One region of the Micromonospora sp. M42 genome, then DNA from elsewhere that is predicted to be linked to it. Evidence: riboswitches for the same ligand, from Rfam matches in the RefSeq annotation. Region 1 holds a riboswitch; each other region holds the start of a gene.
What was found. Region 1 has a riboswitch for cyclic di-AMP ahead of MCBG_RS03400 (LysM peptidoglycan-binding domain-containing protein). Riboswitches for the same ligand answer to the same signal wherever they lie in the genome.

Region 1 (4,986 bases):
GGCCTCAACGACCAGAACGCCTACTACGACGGCAGCCAGGTGCAGATCGGCAAGAACACCGCCGGTCAGTGGATCGGCTCGCTGGACGTGGTGGCGCACGAGATCGGCCACGGCATCGACGACAACACCCCCGGCGGCATCTCCGGCGGCGGCACGCAGGAGTTCGTGGCGGACACGTTCGGCGCGGCCACCGAGTGGTTCGCCAACGAGCCGTCCAGCTACGACGCGCCGGACTTCCTGGTCGGCGAGAAGATCAACCTGGTCGGCTCCGGCCCGATTCGCAACATGTACAACCCGTCGGCGCTCGGCGACCCGAACTGCTACTCCAGCAGCATCCCGTCGACCGAGGTGCACGCCGCGGCCGGGCCCGGCAACCACTGGTTCTACCTGCTGGCCAACGGCAGCAGCCCGACCAACGGGCAGCCGTCCAGCTCGACCTGCAACAGCAGCAGCGTGAGCGGACTGGGCATCCAGAAGGCCATCAAGATCATGTACAACGCCATGCTGCTGAAGACGTCGTCTTCGTCCTACCTGAAGTACCGCGTCTGGACGTTGCAGGCGGCGAAGAACCTCTACCCGAGCAGCTGCACCGAGTTCAACGCGGTCAAGGCGGCCTGGGCGGCGGTCAGCGTACCGGCCCAGTCGGGTGAGCCGACCTGCGCCGGCGGCACCCCGACGCCCACGCCGACCGCCACCACCACCCCGCCGTCGGGCGGCTGCTCCGGCAACAAGCTCGCCAACCCCGGCTTCGAGTCGGGCAACGTGAGCTGGACCGCCTCGTCCGGCGTCATCACCACCGACAGCGGCCAGGCCGCGCACGGCGGCTCGTACAAGGCGTGGCTGGACGGGTACGGCTCGTCGCACACCGACACGCTCAGTCAGTCGGTGACGATCCCGGCCGGATGCCGCGCGACGTTCAGCTTCTGGCTGCACATCGACAGCGCGGAGACGACCACCGGCACCGCGTACGACAAGCTCACCGTCAAGGCCGGCAGCACCACGCTGGCCACCTACTCCAACCTGAACAAGGCCACCGGCTACGTGCAGCGGTCCTTCGACATCTCGTCGCTCGCAGGCACCACGGCGACCATCTCGTTCAGCGGCGTGGAGGACAGCTCACTGCAGACGTCCTTCGTCGTCGACGACACCGCGGTCACCCTGAGCTGACCGTGGCGTAGCGCGGCCGGTCGTCGTCCTCCCGGCGGCCGGCCGCCTCGTCGTGCCGGGCGGTGCCGCGTCGCGCCTGGCCGCGTGCGGTCGGGTCAGGCCGGACGCCCGGCCTGGGACGCCGTGCCGCGGTCGCGGTGGATCCGCGCGGCCGCCTCGTGCATCGCGCGACCGAACAGCTCGGCCTGGTCACCCATGCTGCCGAGCCGGGCGGCGAGCGCGTCCGCGTCGGCCCGCGCCGACGCGCTGACCCGGGCGTCCAGCTCGGACAGCGCGGCGTTGGCGGCGGCGGTGACATGTCCGCAGAGGACGTCGAGGGGCTCGCCGGCCAAGTCCGGGTCGATCGTCACGGAATCCAGCCGGCCACCCTGAACGGCGACCGCGCGGACCCGGCCGTCGGCTGCGGTGCCCTCGGCGCGCAGCAGGTCGCCCGGCTCGCCGTCGGCGTGCTCCGAGGCCCGGGAGCGCATCGCGGTGAGCGCCTGCTGCGTGCGGGTCAGCAGTTCGTCGATGCTCGCGGCCGCCGAGAACGGATCGTTGGTCATTTCCGCGCTTTCTTCACGTCTGAGCCGATCATCGTGACCCTAGCAACCGGCTCCGACGAATCGCGGTCAGCGGCCGTCACGGGTGGCGTCCGGTGCCGCGAGCAGGCCGGACACCGGCGGCGCGGCGTGTCGCGGACGGCCGGACGCCCGGCCGGAGCGAACCGGCCGGGCGTCCGGACCAGATCAGCGCAGACGCAGCCGCTGACCGGGGAAGATCAGGCCGGGGTCGTCGCCGACCACTGCCCGGTTGCGCTCGTGCAGGGCACGCCAGCCACCGTCGACCCGCTGCGCCACGGCGATCTCCGACAGCGTGTCCCCGCGCCGGACCACGTACGTCCCGGCCGACGGCTGCGGCGCCGCAGTCGTCGCGGCCCGCTCCGGCGCGGCCTTGCGCGTGGCGGCCCGCTTCGGGGCGGACTTCTTCGAGGTGGCCTTCTTCGGGGCCGCCCGCTCGGACCGGGTCGCCGCGGCGTTCGCCGAGCCGCCCTTCTTGCCGCAGACCGGCCACGCACCGATGCCCTGGCCGCGCAACACCTTCTCCGCGACGGCGATCTGCTCGGACCGGCTGGCCAGGTCGGCGCGGGCGGCGTACTTCTGGCCGCCGTAGCCGTTCCAGGTGGCGCGGGAGAACTGGAGCCCGCCGTAGTAGCCGTTGCCGGTGTTGATCTTCCAGTTGCCGCCGGACTCGCAGCGCGCGACCGCGTCCCAGTTGACGCCCGCGCTGGCCGGTGCGGCCGGGCCGAACAGGCTCGCGGCGCCGACGGCGGCGCCGGCCAGGACCGTTCCGAGAGCGGTACGGCGGCTTCGGGCCGAGTATGCAGTTGCCATGTGGATTCCTCCACGCCGACGAGGTGAGCTGTCGGGTTCGGGCCGAGGAGCCCGGCCGCCGGTGGCGGCTTCACCCCGAGGTGACGATGCACCGTGGAACGTGTGGTTCCCCCGCTCCCGCACGAGGTTCGGTTACCGGGGCCGGCGGCGGGATTTGGCGTTTCCGGCCCGCGGTGCCCGCGAATGCGAACGAAACCGACGCTAAGGACGGTTTGCGACGATCGTCCACTTCTTGTGACGGTGTTCACCCGGCCGGGCTACCACCTGTGGAGCTACCGTGGCAGGGCCGAGCAAGATCACGGGAGGGGCGGGACGGATGACCGATCACGGACACGAGCTCACCTTCGGCGGCTTCATCACGCCCGCCGCCGGGCAGCCCGACCAGGTGGTGGCGCTGGCCACGCTCTGCGAACAGGTCGGGCTGGACCTGGTCACGTTCCAGGACCACCCGTACCAGCCGGGCTTCCTGGACACCTGGACGCTGATGTCCTACGTGGCCGCCGTCACCGAGCGCATCCACCTGGCCGGCAACGTGCTCAACCTGCCGCTGCGCCAGCCGGTGGTGCTGGCCCGCAGCGTGGCCAGCCTGGACCTGCTCACCGGCGGCCGGGTCGAGATGGGACTCGGCGCGGGCGCGTTCTGGGACGCGATCGAGGCGACGGGCGGGCGGCGCCTGTCCCCCGGCGCGGCGGTCGAGGCCCTGGACGAGGCGATCCGGGTGATCCGCGAGGTCTGGGACACCGACCGCCGCGGCATGATCCGCGTCGACGGCGAGCACTACCGGGTGGTCGGCGCCAAGCGCGGCCCGGCGCCCGCGCATCGGGTGGGCATCTGGGTCGGCGCGTACAAGCCGCGCATGCTGCGCCTGGTCGGCCGCGCCGCGGACGGCTGGCTGCCCTCCCTGTCCTACCTGCCCAAGGGCCCCGACGAACTGCCCGCCCTGAACGCGCTCGTGGACGAGGGCGCGCAGGCCGCCGGGCGCGACCCGGCCGAGATCCGCCGCATGCTCAACGTGACCGGCACGTTCGCCCGCTCGTCGGCCGGCTTCCTGGCCGGCCCGCCGGAGCAGTGGGTGGAGGAGCTGGCCGGGCTCACGCTGGAGCACGGCGTCACCACGTTCATCCTCGGCAGCGACGAGCCACGCGCGATCCAGATCTTCGCCCAGGAGGTCGCGCCGGCGGTCCGCGAACTCGTCGCCGCCGAGCGCACCGCGCCCGGCAGCGGGGCCCGCGCGGTCGCCGACGACACGGCCGCCACCGGCGGCGCGGCCACGCTGGCGGTCACCCCCACCCCCGACCCGGGGGTACGTCTGAGCGCGCGCCGCCCCTGGGACGAGTCGACCCGGCCGACCGCCCCGCCGCCTCCGGCCGGCCAGGTCTACCCACCCCGGGGGCAGGCCGCCGGGCAGCACCTGGTGGACGTGCACGACCACCTGCGCCAGGAGCTGGCCCAGGTGCGCGACCTGCTGGAACAGGTCAAGCGGGGCGCCGTCTCGCCGGGCCGGGCGCGGGCGGCGCTCAACGAGATGACCATGCGGCAGAACAACTGGACGCTCGGGGCGTACTGCGCGGCCTACTGCACCATGGTCACCCAGCACCACGGGCTGGAGGACGCCTCGATCTTCCCGCACCTGCGCCGCTCCGAGGCCGGGCTGGCGGCCGTGCTCGACCGCCTCGAGGAGGAACACGTGGTGATCCACGGGGTGGTGGAGGGCGTCGACCGGGCGCTCGTGGAACTGGTCCACCGGCCCGGCGACTTCACGCAGCTCCAGGAGGCGGTGGACCTGCTCACCGACACGCTGCTGTCGCACCTGTCGTACGAGGAGCACCAGATCGTCGAGCCGCTGGCCCGGCACGGCTTCTTCCCCGGCCAGCTGTGAGGTAGCTGACTTTTGATTTCCTAAGTCAGGGGGTACCGTCGAAGCCATGACGGACCTCCTTGCGCAGCGTGACTCCTGGTCCACCGCCAACTGCTCGATCGCCCGGGCGCTGGAGGTGGTCGGCAACCGCACCACGCTGCTCCTGCTGCGCGAGGCGTCGTTCGGCACCCGCCGCTTCGACGACTTCGCGCGGCGGGTCGGCGTCAGCGAGCCCGTCGCCGCCGCACGCCTCAAGCAGCTCGTCGCCGACGGGCTGCTCGACCGGCGCCCCTACCGCGAGCCCGGGCAGCGCACCCGCGACGAGTACGTGCTCACCGCCAAGGGCAGCGACCTGATCCCGGTGCTGGTCGCGCTGCGGCAGTGGGGCGACACGTACGCCGCCGACGAGGCCGGCCCGGCCGTCCGGCTGACCCACGACGAGTGCGGCGCGGCCGTGCACGCCCGGCTGCGCTGCGACGCCGGACACGACGTACCGCCCGGCGAGCTGGCCGTCCTGCCCGGTCCGGGCCTGCTGTCCGCCTGACCCACCTTCCTTCCCCACCCCTCGGAGCGAGACATGAAGATCGC
Region 2 (4,986 bases), 3.0 Mb from region 1:
CGCGCGATCGCCAGCAGCACATGTCCGTGATTGGTGAGGAAGGTCCAGTTGCGGCGGCTCCCGTCCTCACCTGGTGTCGTCGCCATGGTGGCCATGCTATGGCCATCGACGCTGCCGACCCGAATCGGACGCGGGCCGGCACGGGAAAGTATGAAATGCGTATCACGAATCTTGACGTGCCCCTGACGCCGTGTGACCGTGAAGTCGCGAGGCCGTCCGGCCTGGTCGTTCCGCAGGTAGACGAGGTGAGGCAGATGACGCCGAGAAGCCCGGAGCAGGCGCTCGCCGAGCTGCGTGCCGGCAACCACCGGTTCGTCACCGGTGTGCCGCAGCATCCGAATCAGGACGCCGGGCACCGGGCGGCGGTGGCCGACGGCCAGCACCCCTTCGCGGTGATCGTCGGCTGCTCCGACTCGCGGCTCGCCGCGGAGATCATCTTCGATCGGGGTCTCGGTGACCTCTTCGTGGTGCGTACCGCCGGGCACACCGCCGGGCCCGAGGTGCTCGGCAGCGTCGAGTACGCGGTCACCGTGCTGGGCACGCCGCTCGTGGTGGTGCTCGGGCACGACTCCTGCGGCGCGGTCCAGGCCGCCCGGGAGGGGGTCCGGACCGGCGCCGCTCCGGCCGGGCACCTGGGAGCGGTGGTGGACGCGGTCTCGCCCAGCCTGCTGCGCGCCGCCCGGCAGGGCATCGACGACCTCGACGGCATCATCGACGTCCACATCGCGCAGACCGTGGAGACGCTGCTGGCCCGGTCCTCCGTGCTGGCCGAGCGGGTCGCGGCGGGCCGGTGCACGGTGGCGGGGATGTCGTACCGGCTCTCCGGCGGCGAGGTGCGGACAGTGGCGCAGGTCCCGGCGTCACTGCCCGCTCCCTCGTCGCCGGCGGACGCGGACGCGGCGCTGGCCGGCTGACCGGAGCGCCGGACGACGAAGGGGCCGCCCACGGGGGCGGCCCCTTCTTGCTGCGTCCAGGTCAGAGCATCGACATGTGGACGTGGTCGGTGTGGTTCGACGGCCCGCTGTACGACCTCCAGCCGGTGGCCGGGAACCAGATCTGCCGGTTCCAGATCACGTAGTAGATGCCCAGCCGGTCGGCGTTGCGGATGAGGAAGGCGGCCACGTCGTTGCCGTACTTGCGGGTGTCGTTGTTGTGCCAGGGTGAGAAGCCGCTGTTCTGCAGCGACCAGTCGCACGCCTTGCCCTTGGGGTGCTCCCACGGCCCGCCCGGCCGGTAACAGCCCACGAAGCGCGTGTAGCCGGCGCGCCGGACCTCCTTGTAGGCGTGCAGCGTCCGCGGCGTGATGCAGCCCGAGGTGGTCGGGTCGTTCTCGCTGCACGACTCGGCCTTCCAGCCGCCGTCGGCGGTGCGGCCGGGGCCGATCTTGGCGACCGGTGAGGTGGCGTCGACCAGGCCGCCGGTGAAGCCGAGGCCGCCGACGAGCTTGAGGGCGCGTTCGGCCTGCACCTTCTCGCGCTCCATCGCGTTCTTCTGCTTCTCCTGCTCGCGCACCTCGGCGTCGAGCGCGATCTTGGCCGTCTCGGCGCGGTTCTTGACCGCGTTGATGGCGGCCAGGCGCTGCGCGTTGAGGAGGTTCAGCTCGTCCAGGGCGTTGACGCGGCGGACGAACGAGTCGGGCGAGTTGCTCTCCAGCAGCATCGCCATCGCGCCCATCCGGCCGGTCCGGTAGGACTGGGCGGCGAGCTGGTTGACCTGCGGGCTGAGCGCCTCGAGTTCGGCCTGTGCCGCCTGTACCTCGGCGGCCAGCCGCCGCTGGCGGTCCTGCGACTTGGCCAGCTTCGCCTTCGCCTGGAGGAAGTTCCGGTTGGCGCTGTCGATCGCCTCGGTGATGAGCGGTGGTTCGCCGTCCTCCTCGTGCCCGGACGGCTTCGGGGCCGCCGCGGCGGGGGCCGCCGTCGCCGAGTTCGGCCCGGCCAGCACTGCCAGCGAGGCCAGCACGGCCACCAGGGGTGTCAGCCAGCGGCGCAGGGGTGGCGTCACAGTGTTCCCTTCCGTCGGCCGCCGACCGGGTTAGCTGACGGGTTCGGGACGGAAGTGGCCCCTACCGCTCGCGCGGATTCACCCCATGTACCTGGTTCCCCGGCTCGCCCGCAGGCGATTGGGCGGCGGCACCGCTGGCGCCGGTGCGCGCCTTCGGCGGTGACCGGCAGCGAGGTTACCCGACAGCACTCCTGCGGATCTACGTCCGGAAGCCGACCAATAGCGAGATTTCGCCGTGGCGCACCGTGACCAGCGTCGCGTTTGAAATCGATGGTCACCGTGCGGAGTGTCACCATGTCGCCTCCGTACTTTTTCCGCCGCCGAGCGCCTCCAGCGCGTCGTCGCGTCCGGTCGGCGGACGGGGCGGCGGGGGCACGGGCGACGCCGGCTCCGGACCGGGCGCGCGCCGTCCGGCGGTGGTCACGATCGCGGCCAGTGCGGTCGTCAGCGGTACGGCGGCGATCAGGCCGAGCGTGGCCACCGCGCTGCGGACGATCTCCTGGGCGAGGAACTCGCTGGTGAGGATCTGGCTCACCGGGCGGGAGTCGGCGACCAGCAGGAGCAGCAGTGGCAGCGACGCGCCCGCGTACGCCAGCACGATGGTGTTGACGGTGGACGCGATGTGGGCCCGGCCGACGCGGGTCGCCGCCCGGTAGAGCTGCCGCCGGGACAGCCCCGGGTTGGCGTGCGCGAGTTCGGTGACGGTGGCCGCCTGGGTGACGGTGACGTCGTCCAGCACGCCCAGCGAGCCGATGATGATGCCCGCCAGCAGCAGCCCGTGCAGGTCCACGTCGCCCTGGAACATGGACAGCGTGGTGGCGTCCTCGCTGCCGAAGCCGGTCAGATGGGTGGCGGACGTGGCGAGCAGGCCGAGCACGCCGGTGATCACCAGGCTGCCGAGCGTGCCGAGCACCGCCACCGACGTCTGCGCGGTGATCCCGTGCGTCAGATAGAGCACCACGAACATGATCAACGCGGCGCCCACGATCGCCACCAGCAGCGGCGGCTGGCCGCCACCGATGCCGGGCAGCACGAAGCCGAGCAGGATGGCGAAGCTGGCCGCCAAGCCGCCGAGCGCGGCGAGCCCGCGCCAGCGGCCGAACGCCACGATCGCGGCGGCGAAGAGCACAAGCAGCCAGATCAGCGGTGTGCCGCGCTGGTGCTCGGCGATGTTGTAGGACTTCATCGAAGGGTCGGCCGGGTCGATCAGCTCGACCAGGACGATCTTGTCGCCGACCTCGACCCGGGGCGCGCCCGGTCCGGCCGGGAGCGGCGTCTCGACCTGCCGTCCCGCGTCCGGGCCCTGCTCGGCGGCGACGGTCGCGGTGCCGCAGGGGCCGCCCGCGCCCTCCGGGGCCTCCGGCGTCGGCGGGCAGGGTTCGGTGACCACCCGGGTCACGGTGCCGTGGTAGCGGGGGACGTCCGCGCCGCCGACCGGCTCCCGGTCCTGCCGGGGCCAGAGCACCAGCGCGGCGATCACGGTGAGCGCGAACAGCGGCACCACCACGGCGACGAGCAGCCGCCGTACGCCCGGTGGCGTGGGCGGTGCGGGGCGGGTGTGGTCGGCACCCAAGGCGTCTCTCCCAACGGTCGCGGCGACGCCTGGTCCGCCGGACCGGTCTGGTCACCGGGCCGGCGCGGACGTGTCGACCACGTCCGGGTCGTCGCCCCGACATGGTAGGCAGCCCGGCTGGGTGCTCCCGGACACCGTGACCGGTGACGCGCGCCCCGCGCGGGTCAGGCCAGTCCGGCCCGGCGTCGCCGGTACTCGTCCTCGTCGATCTCGCCGCGGGCGTACCGCTCGTCGAGGATGCGCCGGGCCGCCGTCGGCCCGGACCGCTGCGGGCCGGTCCACCGCACGGCCAGCCAGAGGAGCCCTGCCAGCACCGCCAGCACCGCCAGGGACCAGATCCACATCCAGCCCATCATCGGGCTCTGCCACATCATCGGGCCGCCCTCCGTCCGTCACCGCGGGTCCGCCGGGGCCGGCCTGCCCGCCACTTCGACGGTACGGCCGCACGGGCGCGTCGGCGCGGGTCGATGTGCCCTGCTCGGAGGGGCGGAGGTCCCGTTCAGCCGCGCTTCATCAGGCGGCCGACGGCGGCCATCATCTCGGTCGCCATCTCGTCGGCCCGGCCCTCGGCGGCGCCCTCGTGCATGCAGTGCCGCGCGTGCCCGTCGAGCAGGCCGAGGCCGACCTTGTCCAGCGCCGCCTGGATGGCCGAGATCTGGGTCAGCACGTCGATGCAGTAACGGTCGTCCTCGACCATCTTCTCGATGCCACGGACCTGACCCTCGATCCGGCGGAGCCGGGCGAGGAGCTGGTCCTTGCTGGCGGTGTAGCCCCGGGTCGGGCTGGACGGAGCGGTCATGAGAACGAGGATAGCGTACCCCTCGGGGGTATGCTAACGTTCCGGCTGTACCCCCAGGGGGTATGAGATCGGAGGGCGACATGGAGAGCACCTACCAGGTGAGCGGTATGACCTGCGGCCACTGCGTCAACTCGGTGAGCACCGAGCTGAGCGCGCTTCCGGGCGTCACCGGCGTCCAGGTCGACCTGGCCACCGGCCGGGTCACCGTCACCAGTCAGAACCCGCTGGACACGGACACCGTCCGCGCGGCGGTCGACGAGGCCGGCTACGACCTCGTCGGTGCGTGACGGGTCCACGGGACCCGCAGAACCGAGGAGAAACCATGAACACGGCGACGAAGCTCAGCGGCTTCGCGCTCGGCCTCGTGGCGGTCTTCGGCGCGGCGTACGGGATCGGCAACCTGGCCGATCCCGTCGCCCCGGCCGCCGAGACCCGCCACGACGACAGCGGCAGCGACCACGGGACCGGCGACACCGGTCACGGTGACGAGAACGGCGCCGACGCGCACCTGCCCGGCGGGCTGCTCGTCTCCGAAGGCGGCTACACGCTCCAGCCCGCCACCGCGCCGGCCGGGCAGTTCGCCTTCCGGATCACCGGCCCGGACGGCACGCCG
Region 3 (4,986 bases), 1.2 Mb from region 1:
TCGCCGCCACCGCCTGGGAACGCCGGGTCCGGCCGTCCGCCGACGGTCTCGCCGAGACGGTGCTCGTCGCCGCCGGCATCCTCGTCGGCTACGCCCGGCGCCTCGACGACGGCTTCGACCCGGCCCTCGCGGCCACCGCGCTGGTCCTGCTCGGCCTGGTGCTGCTGGTCGGCCCGCTGCGGCAGGCCGGCGCGCTGGAGATCCGGGCGGCGAACCTTCCGGTACGCACGTGGACGCCGCTGGTCGCCGCCCGGCTCGGTGACGCGCTGCTGGTGCTGCTCGCCGTGGTGGCGCTCGCCGCCGCGCTGGCCCTGCCCGCCTTCACGGCGCTCGCCGCCGCGCTGCTCGTCGGCGCCGGCTGCGGGGCGGTCGCGCTCGACCTCGCCCGGCGCCGGTTCCGGCCGCCCGCCGGGCGGGGGCCCGGTCGGCCGCGCGCTGCCGCCGCCACCAGCCCGAGTTCGTGCTGCACTTCTCCGCGCCGCCCGGCTCCGAGTACCAGGTCACCATGTGGCTGCCGTACCTGGAACGGATCGGCCGCCCGTTCATGGTGGTGCTGCGCGAGCCGGAGCTCCTGCCGGCCGTCGCCGCCGCCACCCGCGCCCCGGTGGTCCTCTGCCCCACCCTGAAGGCGCTCGACGAGGCGCTGGTGCCCAGCCTGCGCGTCGCCTTCTACGTCAACCACGGCGCGAAGAACGCCCACCTGATCCGGTTCAACCAGCTCACCCACGTGCAGCTGCACCACGGCGACAGCGACAAGGCCCCGAGCGCCAACCCGGTCTCGGCCATCTTCGACAAGATCTTCGTGGCCGGGCAGGCCGCGATCGACAGGTACGCCCGCGCGGGCGTGGAGATCCCCGCCGACAAGTTCGTCGTGGTCGGCCGGCCCCAGGTCGAAGCCATCGAGGTACGCCGGGAGCCGGTCGCCGCGTCGGCGCACCCGACGGTCCTCTACACCCCGACCTGGACCGGGCACCACGCCGACGCCAACTACTGCTCGCTGCCGGTGGCCGAGACGCTGATCCGCCGGCTGATCGACCGCGGGGCGGCGGTGATCCTGCGCGCCCACCCGTACACCGACAAGAACCCGGCCTCGGCCCGCCAGCTCGCCCGGCTCACCGAGCTGCTCGCCGCCGACCGGGCCAAGACCGGCCGCCCGCACCTGTTCGGCGCCGCCGCGGCCCGCGAGCTGACGCTCACCGAGTGCGTCAACCGCGCCGACGCGCTGGTCTCCGACGTCTCCGGCGTCATCTCCGACTGGCTCTACTCCGGCAAGCCGTACGCGGTCACCGACACCGGCGCCGACGGCGAGCACTTCGTCGAGCGGTTCCCGCTCGCGGCGTCCGGCTACGTGCTGCGGCGCGACATGTCCAACGTGGACCAGGTGATCACCGACCTGCTCGACGCCGACCCGAAGGCCGCGCAGCGCTGGGCGGCGCGCACCCGCTACCTGGGCGACTTCCCCGCCGACGCCTACGCCGAGGCGTTCCTCGCCGCCGCCCGCCGCGAGCTGCAGGCCGACTGGGCGGTCCCGGCGCAGCGCGCCGTCGTGTAGGCCCCGCTCTACAGGTACGCGTCGAGCAGGGCGAGCACGGCGGCCGGGTCCTCGACGTGCGCGTTGTGGCCCAGGCCGGGCAGGGTGGCCACCGGCACGCCCAGCTCCTTGAGCTGCGCGTCGCTCACCATCGGGTCCTGCTCGCCGCGGGCCAGCAGCACCGGCACGCCGGTCGCGGCCAGCAGGGCGGGCAGCCGAGGCTCGCCGACCGCGAACGCGGCCGGGTCCATCGCCAGCCGCCAGCGGCCGTCGACCCGCCGCAGCCCCGCCTCCACCACCGGGTGGTCCGGGGCGAACAGCCCGGCCAGCCCCGAGACGCGCAGGTAGCGGCGGGCCACCTCGTCCCGGGTGGCGAACCAGGTGACCGGCCGGGCGGCCAGTTCGCTCGCCTTCGCCAGCTCGGCCGGGGACCAGACCGCCTTGATGCCGAGCCCCACCACCGCGTCGACCGGAAGAGCCCGCTGCCGGGCCGCGAGCGCCAGCGCCACCACCCCGCCGAGCGAGTGTCCGAGCAGCACCAGCCGGTCGTGCGGGCCCAGCCGGAGCGGACCGAGCCCGTCCGCGACGCGCTGGGCCAGGGCGTCGAACGAGTAGCCGTCGAGCGGCGGCGACCAGCCGTGGCCGGCCAGGTCGGGGGCGAGCCAGCGCCCGGGCCAGCGGCGCTCCAGCAGCGGCGCCCAGGGCAGCCACACTTCGCCGGTGGCGCCCATGCCGTGCAGGAGAATCAGGTGCCGGTTCCCCGTCGCATCGCCCATTGGCGCAGTCTGCCACCGCCCGCCCCGGACACGCGAGACCAAACCCGACCGACCCGCCCCCACGCCCCACGCCGCCCGCCCTCGCCCTCGCCCTCGCCCTCGCCGCCGATCTTGGAGTTGTGGTGCCTTCCATAGCGGGCGAGCCGGGCATACCAGGCGCCACAAGTCCAAGATCGACGCGCCGAGAGGGCGGCGGGCCAGGGCGGGTGGGGACGGGGAAGGCCGGCGCCCCGGGAGGGGTGCCGGCCTTCCGGGGGTGCGGAGGGTCAGGCGGAGTAGCCGCGGCTGGCGATCCAGTGCGCCAGGTCGATCGTGGTGAGCCAGTACGACGGCAGCGACGGGTCGGCCGAGTCGGCGATCCGGACGGTCCGGCCGTCGTCCTTGTAGCCGATCACCGCGACGTAGTGGCCGCCGGGGAACGAGTGCCAGCCGCCGTTGGTGTCGGTGGCGGTGCCGGCGACGTTCGCGACGACCCCTCGGCCGTTGCTGATCGCCTCGACCACGTCGGCCTGGAGCCGGTCCATCTGGGCCGGGCTGGCCGAGCCGGGAATCATCCGGGTCCGGTACGGGTTGCCCTTGACCTGCTGGTTGAGCACGCGCGTGGTGTCCTCGGCCGAGTTGGTGCCCATCTCGGTGGTGCCGAGCGGGCCGGCGAGTGCGTCCTGGCTGCGCTCGATGCCGGTGGCGCTGAGCGCGTTGCGCACGGCGGCCGGGCCGCAGTAGTAGTAGTTGATCTGCGCCTGGTAGTCGTAGTCCAGCGTCTTGCTCGACGGCGGCTTCGGCGCGGCCTTGGTGACGTCCGGGTCCGCCGCGGCCTTCTTCGCCGACGGGGAGGCGCTGGGCGACTTGCTGGGCTCGGCGCTCGGCGACACCGGCGGGACGCCGATACGCGCCTCGCTGCGGCTGGCGGGCTCGCCGAGCCGTGCGCCGAGTTCGGCGACCGAGGCGGTGTTCTCCTGCTGGACCGGGGCGTCCTCACCGGCGGCGAGGGCGGTGCCGGCGCCGGCGGCCAGCACGAGCGCCGCGGCCGATCCGGCGATGATCTGGTACGGGCGTTCGGTGGCGATCCGCCGCAGCTGACGCTTCAGGTGGTGCTTCACGAAATCCTCCACGGGGGGCGTGATCGGCACACGCCGGCCCGGCACGTGGAGGGGTTCACACGTGCTGGCAGGCCGGATTGGCCGGGGGAACGGGTACGCCCGCGATGCCGGGCGCCCAGGGGCGGTTTGCCGGTCGCGTCAGGCGAGCGCGGGTACCGCGGAGCCGTGGAGGCGGGGGGACGATCGAGGGGTGGGCACGAGGATGGGACTCCTTCCGTGGCCGCCGACCGGGTTAGCTGACGGATTCGGGCGGGAAGTACGCCCTACCGCGGCAGTGGCCGCGGATTCACCCCGATGGTGCTCATGGTTCCCCGGTTCGTGATGACACGATTAGGCGGGTCGGCGCGGCGTCGCCTTCTGCGATCGGTTACCGCACCGGACGCGCCGACACTACCGGCGGGTACTGCCCCTGCCAAGCGCTCCCACCTGCGTAAACATGATCCCCGGTAACGGATTTCGGAACAGCCGGTTACTCACTTCACTCAATGGGACAAGCGGTGGTGACGGCGCCCGGGAGGCGAAAAGGGGACAGACGGCGAGCGCCTGACCGGCAATGGCGCGGCTCATTGGCCTGTTCTGCGCTCCACGCCCGTTTCGGCGCCGGGGGTGAGCCGGCTCACCACATTCCGGGTAACAATTCGGTCGCCTCAGCCGACCCGGGCCGGACGCCAGCGGGCGTTGCGGACGGACGCGCCGACCGGCAGGGGGATCGTCGCCACGCCGCGGGACACCGGGGCGGGCCGCACCGCCAGGGTGGCCGCGTACGCCTCGGCGGCGAGCGTACGGGCGGCCTCGGCGGCCAGTTCGGCGTCCCGCCACGCCTGCCGCTCCCGCTCGGCGGCGCTCTCCCAGCCGGTCCGGCGCCGGTCCCGTACGGCCCGGGCCAGCACGATCTCCTGCTCGGCCGGGTGCCGGCGCGGGTCCCACCCGTTGCGGCGCGCCAGCACGTCGGCGAGTTGCCGGGCGGACAGGTCGCCGCGCCAGTGCGCCGTCATGGCGGCGTGGTGCAGCCAGCGCTCCCGGGCCGCGTACTCCGCCGGGGTGCGCGGGGTGCGCGGGGCGGCCAGCGCGGCGGCCCCGGCCAGGCGGCGGGCGGCGCTGTCCGCCTCGTCGTACGCGGTCCAGGCGCGTTCCGCCTCGTCCTGCGCGGCCAGCCACCGTTCCCGGCGGCGACGGGCCGTCTGGGCGGCCCCGGCGGCGGCCACCGCCACCTCCTCGGCGTACCGGACGAGGTCGTCGCGGCGCGCGGCGTCCTGGTCCACCGGATCGGCGGCAGCCTCGGCGACGCCGTCGCGCTCGGGCCGGGCCACCAGCGCGGCGAGCAGGCCGAACGCGAGCAGCATCAGGAAGGACCAGATGGCGGCGGCCTCGGGGACCGCGGTGAGGAAGTGGTAGAGAGCGGTCTGCGACATGGTCGGCACCTCACGGGAAGAACCTGGCGGGAGAATCCGCACGGCCGGTCGGGGCGCGGCGCGGGGGCGCCGGGCCGTCGAAGGGCGGGTGCGGGATGACGTTCGGTGGGTGCGGTGACGGGCGCGGCCCGTGGGCGGATCAGCGGGCGGGCGGGGCCCGCAGGCCG
Region 4 (4,986 bases), 3.4 Mb from region 1:
ACCAGTTCACCGCCGGCCAGGCGAGCCGCATGCTCACCGCGTGGAACGCCTACCGCGCGGCCTGACCGCCTCGTACCACGTACCGGTGCCGGCCCTGTCCTCGGACGGGGCCGGCACCGCTCGTTTCGGGGTCGGGGTCAGGCGGCCGGGCGGCGGGTGTCGAAGCCGTGCCGGCCGCGCCGGCCCTCCGCGCCCACCGGCTCACGCCGGGCCGGTTCGGCCCCGAGCGGGTCGAGCCACACCCGCACCTGCGGCGGAGCGGCGCCGGGCTGGGCGACAGGGTCGCGCCGGGTCAGCATCGCCGCCTCGACTGTGAACTCGAACAGCCGCCAGTCACCATGTGGCGACGCGCGGGCGATCCGGGCCAGCCGCGTCACGGTGGCCGGGTCGGTCACCGGCCGCGCGCGCCCCGCGATGTACGCCTCGTCGTCGCTCTCCTCGGGCGGGAACGAGTGCAGCGCGTAGCGGCCGTCGCGTTCGAGGTCACGGCGCTTCGGCGAGTCGATGACGAAGCACCATAGGCCGTCGTCGGTGAACACCGGGGAGACCGGGTGCACGCGGGGGCCGCCGTCGGCGCGGACCGTGGCGAGGTAGCCGAAGCCCGGCCCGTACTGCTGCATCAGGAGGCGGATCTCGCCGGCGAGGCGGGGCTCGTCGGCGGCGAATTCGGACCAGGAAGCCATGCGGACATCCTATCGAACACGTGTACGAAGAAGTAGTGCGACACGCAGGTCACCCATACCGGTCGCTATGGTGTTCCGATGCTGCTCTCCGACCGCGACCTGATCTCCGAGATCAAGGCCGGCACGCTCGCGCTGGAGCCCTTCGAGCCCACGCTGGTGCAGCCGTCGAGCATCGACGTACGCCTGGACCGGCTCTTCCGGGTCTTCAACAACCACCTCTACACACACATCGACCCGTCGGTCCAGCAGGACGACCTCACCTCGATGGTGGAGGTGCCCGAGGGCCAGCCGTTCGTGCTGCACCCGGGCGAGTTCGTGCTCGCCTCCACGCTTGAGGTGATCTCGCTGGGCGACCAGCTCGCGGGCCGGCTCGAGGGCAAGTCGAGCCTGGGGCGGCTGGGGCTGCTGACCCACTCGACAGCCGGCTTCATCGACCCCGGCTTCTCCGGCCACGTCACGCTGGAGCTGTCGAACGTGGCGAACCTGCCGATCACGCTCTGGCCCGGCATGAAGATCGGCCAGCTCTGCATCTTCCGGCTCTCCTCGCCGGCCGAGCACCCGTACGGCTCGGCCGTCTACGGCTCGCGTTACCAGGGGCAGCGCGGCCCGACGCCGAGCCGGTCCTGGCAGAGCTGGCGCACCTGGCCGACGCGCTGACGCCGCCCGCAGTTGTTAAGAAGGGCCCCCTCCTCTACCGGAGGCGTTAAGAGGGGGCCCTTCCTTACACGCGGCCGTAGCTGTTGATGTCGCCGTCGTCGACCCGCTTCATCGTGATGGGCTTGCCGGACTGGGAGGCGTGCACCACCCAGCCGTCGCCCACGTACATCGCCACGTGGTGCAGGTCGCTGTAGTAGAAGACGAGGTCGCCGGCGCGCAGCTCGGCCCGGCTGATGCGCTTCGTCACGCCGTGCTGCTGGCGTGCGCTGTGCGGCAGCGAGACGCCGCCCTTGGCCCAGGCCGCCATGGTGAGGCCCGAGCAGTCGAAGTGGTCCGGGCCGGCGGCGCCCCAGACGTAGATCTTGCCGATCTGGGCGCAGGCGAACTTCACCGCCGCTCCGGCCGGGCCGCCGGGATAGCCGGCCGGGCAGGGCGCCGGGCGCAGCGGGCCGCCGCCGCCCTTGCCGTACACCTTGAGCCGCAGCTTCTCCAGCTTGGCGATCTCGGCGTCGATCTGCTTCTTCTTCGCCGCGAGCTGGGCCTCGGTGCGCGCCAGGCCGGCGATCATCTCGTCCAGCGGCTTCTTCTTCGCCGCCAGCTCGTCGCGCAGCGCGGCGACCGAGCGCACCTGCTCGTGCTGGCGGTGCGCGAAGCGGTCGAGCAGCTCCAGGCCGTCGACCAGGTCACCGGGTGAGCGGCTGCCGAGCAGCGCGTTGACCGTGGAGAGGTTGTCGGCCTTGTAGGCGTCGGCGGCGAGGCCGCCCACCTGGCCGAGCGCGGCGTCCACCCGGGCTTGCAGGGGTGCGATCTGCCGGCCGAGCGCGTCGGCCTGCCTGCGCCGCGCGGCGAGCTGCTCGCGTACGTCGTTGACCTGCTCGATGACCGGTTCGAGCTTGTTCCAGTCGCGGTCGATCTGGGCCTCGATCTCGGCGACCGAGGGTTCGGCGTGTGCCGCAGTGGCGCCGCCGGTCAGTACGACGGCGGTGCCGACCAGTGCGGCGAGGGCGGTGGTGAAGCGGGACCAGCGGGAACGCGGCGCGGCGCTGGACCGGTCGACCGACCGGTTCGACGACGGCCGCGGGGCATGGAGTGCCACCGGGCGTCCGTACTCCTTCTTCCGTACCGCCTACCGGGTTAGCTGACGGATTCGGGCGGGAAGGGAGCCGCCCTACCGCAGCAGCGCTGCGGATTCACCCCAGGTACCTGGTTCCCCGGCTCGCCCGGAGGCGACTCGGCGGTGTCGGACCGTCACCGACCGGGTTGGACGGTGAGACGTGCGGCCGACGATTCACCAGAGTAGGGACCACCGTTATCGATCCGCAACTTCCAGCGCCGTGACACTCCGTACGCGATCCAGCGCCACACCGCGCACGGAGGTGAAATTTTCTTTCACGACTGATTACTTACTGGAAAGGTATTGACCGTCGCGGGTGTGCGGAGTGAGGGTGGAAACGCAGTGACCCCCATCCCTGTCCAGGAGGTTCGATGCATCTCTCCGCCCCGCCGTCGGGCAGACGGATACTGCTCGCCGCCGCCGTGGCCACGGCCACCGCGCTGGCGACCACCGGCCCGGTTACCGCCGCGCCGGACACGTCCGCGCCCGCGAGCGACCGGCAACAACAATACGCCGCCGCCGCGGCCGAGTACGGCGTCCCCCAGAACGTGCTGCTCGGTGTCTCCTATCTGGAGTCCCGCTGGGACACCCACCCGGGTCAGCCCAGCACCAGCGGCGGCTACGGCCCGATGCACCTGACCGACGCCGCGCACATCCTCGCCACGCCGGGCAGCGCCCACGTCGACGAGGACGAGGACCCGCGCGGCGACGACTCCCGGCCGCTGAAGCTCGACCCGGCCACCGCCGCCGCGCCGACGCGGGAGACGCCGCTGCCGAGCGCCTCGCTCCAGACGCTCGACGCGGCCGCCGCGCTCACCGGGCTGGACGCGGGGACGCTGCGCACCGACCCGGCCGCGAACATCCGCGGCGGCGCGGCGCTGCTGTCGTCGTACCAGAAGGCTCTGGGCGGGCCGGTCGGCGCCGGCACCGACCCGGCGGCCTGGTACGCCGCGGTGGCCCGCTACTCCGGCGCGGACACCGCCGACGCGGCGGCGGCCTTCGCCGACGAGGTCTACGACCAGCTCGGCCAGGGCGCCACCCGGACCACCGACGACGGCCAGCGGGTCACGCTCGCCGCCACCGCCGCGAAGCCGGACCGCGCCCGGCTGGCCCGCCTCGGCCTGCGCACCGCGCAGCGGCCGGACGGACTGGAGTGCCCGGTCCGGCTGGCCTGCGAGTGGATTCCCGCGCCCTACGAGCAGCTCAGCGACGACCCGGGCGACTACGGCAACCACGACCTGGCTGACCGGCCGAAGCAGCAGAAGATCGAGTACATCGTCATCCACGACACCGAGGGCTACTTCGGCCCGAGCGTCGACCTGGTGAAGCGGGCCGACTACCTGGGCTGGCACTACACGCTGCGCTCGGTGGACGGCTACATCGCCCAGCACATCAAGACCAAGGACGTGGGCTGGCACGCCGGCAACTGGTACGTCAACGCCAAGTCCATCGGCCTGGAGCACGAGGGCTTCGCCGGCCAGGGCACCTGGTACACCGAGGCGATGTACCGCACCTCCGCCAAGCTGGTCCGCCACCTGGCGCTGAAGTTCGGCATCCCGATGGACCGGCAGCACATCATCGGCCACGACAACGTGCCCGGCATCACCGCCGCCAACGTGGGCGGCATGCACTGGGACCCGGGGCCCTACTGGGACTGGTCGCACTACTTCGACCTGATGAAGGCGCCGTTCCGCGGCACCGGCACGGCGAAGACCGGCCTGGTCACCATCGACCCGGACTTCGCCACCAACCGGCCCGCGTTCACCGGTTGCAACCAGCAGCCGCCGGGCGTCCCGACGCCCACCCCGCCGGCGCAGCCGTGCCCCTCGCGCGGCTCCTCGGCGGTGATCCTGCGGACCGCGCCGAGCCCGGACGCCCCGCTCGTCAACGACCTCGGGCTGCGCCCGGACGGCACGCCGGACACCATGTACATCTCCGACCACGGCGCCCGCGCCTCGGCCGGCCAGACGTACGCGCTCGCCGGCCGGCAGGGCGACTGGACCGCGATCTGGTACCTCGGCCAGAAGGCGTGGTTCCACAACCCGGCCTCCGCGCCCACCGCCAAGTGGGCCACCGGCTTCGTGGTGACCCCGCGGCCCGGCAAGGCCACCATCCCGGTGTACGGCCGCGCCTACCCGGAGCAGTCCGCCTACCCGGACACCATCCCGTACCAGGCCATCTCTCCGCTGCAGTACACGTTCGCCGCCGGCCAGCGGTACGCGGTCGGCGGGGTGCTGCCCGGCGAGTACTACCGGGCGGTCTCGTTCGACGGTTCCGCGCCGGGTGACCGGACCGTGGTACGCGGGAAGAACCAGTACGTGCAGGTCCAGTTCGGCCACCGGATCATGTTCGTGAACCTGGACGACGTGCTGATCCTGCCGTCCCCGGTCGGCGCGCCGCGCTGACCCCTCCCCGAGAACGCGAAGGCCCCCGGTCCATGCGGACCGGGGGCCTTTCGGTGTGACCGAGGTCAGGTGACCCGGACGAAGCCGGCGAGCGGCTGGGTGTTGATGCTCGACACCTGGACCGGCT

Region 2: another riboswitch for cyclic di-AMP. It lies ahead of MCBG_RS17355 (coiled-coil domain-containing protein); the one in region 1 lies ahead of MCBG_RS03400 (LysM peptidoglycan-binding domain-containing protein).
Region 3: another riboswitch for cyclic di-AMP. It lies ahead of MCBG_RS09305 (C39 family peptidase); the one in region 1 lies ahead of MCBG_RS03400 (LysM peptidoglycan-binding domain-containing protein).
Region 4: another riboswitch for cyclic di-AMP. It lies ahead of MCBG_RS19625 (C40 family peptidase); the one in region 1 lies ahead of MCBG_RS03400 (LysM peptidoglycan-binding domain-containing protein).

What each region holds. Positions count from the first base shown of each region.
Region 1 covers NZ_KK037233.1:823,974-828,959, reverse strand. The annotation lists gene MCBG_RS03410 (M4 family metallopeptidase) at 1-1,167, shown strand, start outside; gene MCBG_RS03405 (YbaB/EbfC family nucleoid-associated protein) at 1,263-1,712, opposite strand; gene MCBG_RS03400 (LysM peptidoglycan-binding domain-containing protein) at 1,896-2,540, opposite strand; cyclic di-AMP (ydaO/yuaA leader) riboswitch at 2,539-2,684, opposite strand; gene MCBG_RS03395 (LLM class flavin-dependent oxidoreductase) at 2,857-4,419, shown strand; gene MCBG_RS03390 (winged helix-turn-helix transcriptional regulator) at 4,466-4,942, shown strand; gene MCBG_RS03385 (SDR family oxidoreductase) at 4,976-4,986, shown strand, end outside.
Region 2 covers NZ_KK037233.1:3,806,630-3,811,615, reverse strand. The annotation lists gene MCBG_RS17365 (helix-turn-helix transcriptional regulator) at 1-95, opposite strand, end outside; gene MCBG_RS17360 (carbonic anhydrase) at 255-914, shown strand; gene MCBG_RS17355 (coiled-coil domain-containing protein) at 976-2,001, opposite strand; cyclic di-AMP (ydaO/yuaA leader) riboswitch at 2,005-2,136, opposite strand; gene MCBG_RS17350 (YibE/F family protein) at 2,291-3,574, opposite strand; gene MCBG_RS17345 (SHOCT domain-containing protein) at 3,739-3,948, opposite strand; gene MCBG_RS17340 (metal-sensitive transcriptional regulator) at 4,074-4,373, opposite strand; gene MCBG_RS17335 (heavy-metal-associated domain-containing protein) at 4,454-4,660, shown strand; gene MCBG_RS17330 (hypothetical protein) at 4,696-4,986, shown strand, end outside.
Region 3 covers NZ_KK037233.1:2,065,398-2,070,383, forward strand. The annotation lists partial or broken gene MCBG_RS35135 (CDP-glycerol glycerophosphotransferase family protein) at 1-1,552, shown strand, start outside; gene MCBG_RS09300 (alpha/beta fold hydrolase) at 1,561-2,307, opposite strand; gene MCBG_RS09305 (C39 family peptidase) at 2,574-3,419, opposite strand; cyclic di-AMP (ydaO/yuaA leader) riboswitch at 3,614-3,754, opposite strand; gene MCBG_RS09310 (hypothetical protein) at 4,055-4,819, opposite strand; gene MCBG_RS09315 (hypothetical protein) at 4,959-4,986, opposite strand, start outside.
Region 4 covers NZ_KK037233.1:4,259,020-4,264,005, forward strand. The annotation lists gene MCBG_RS19610 (zinc metalloprotease) at 1-65, shown strand, start outside; gene MCBG_RS19615 (pyridoxamine 5'-phosphate oxidase family protein) at 138-683, opposite strand; gene dcd (dCTP deaminase) at 762-1,340, shown strand; gene MCBG_RS19625 (C40 family peptidase) at 1,405-2,436, opposite strand; cyclic di-AMP (ydaO/yuaA leader) riboswitch at 2,450-2,587, opposite strand; gene MCBG_RS19630 (N-acetylmuramoyl-L-alanine amidase) at 2,826-4,859, shown strand; gene MCBG_RS19635 (C40 family peptidase) at 4,925-4,986, opposite strand, start outside.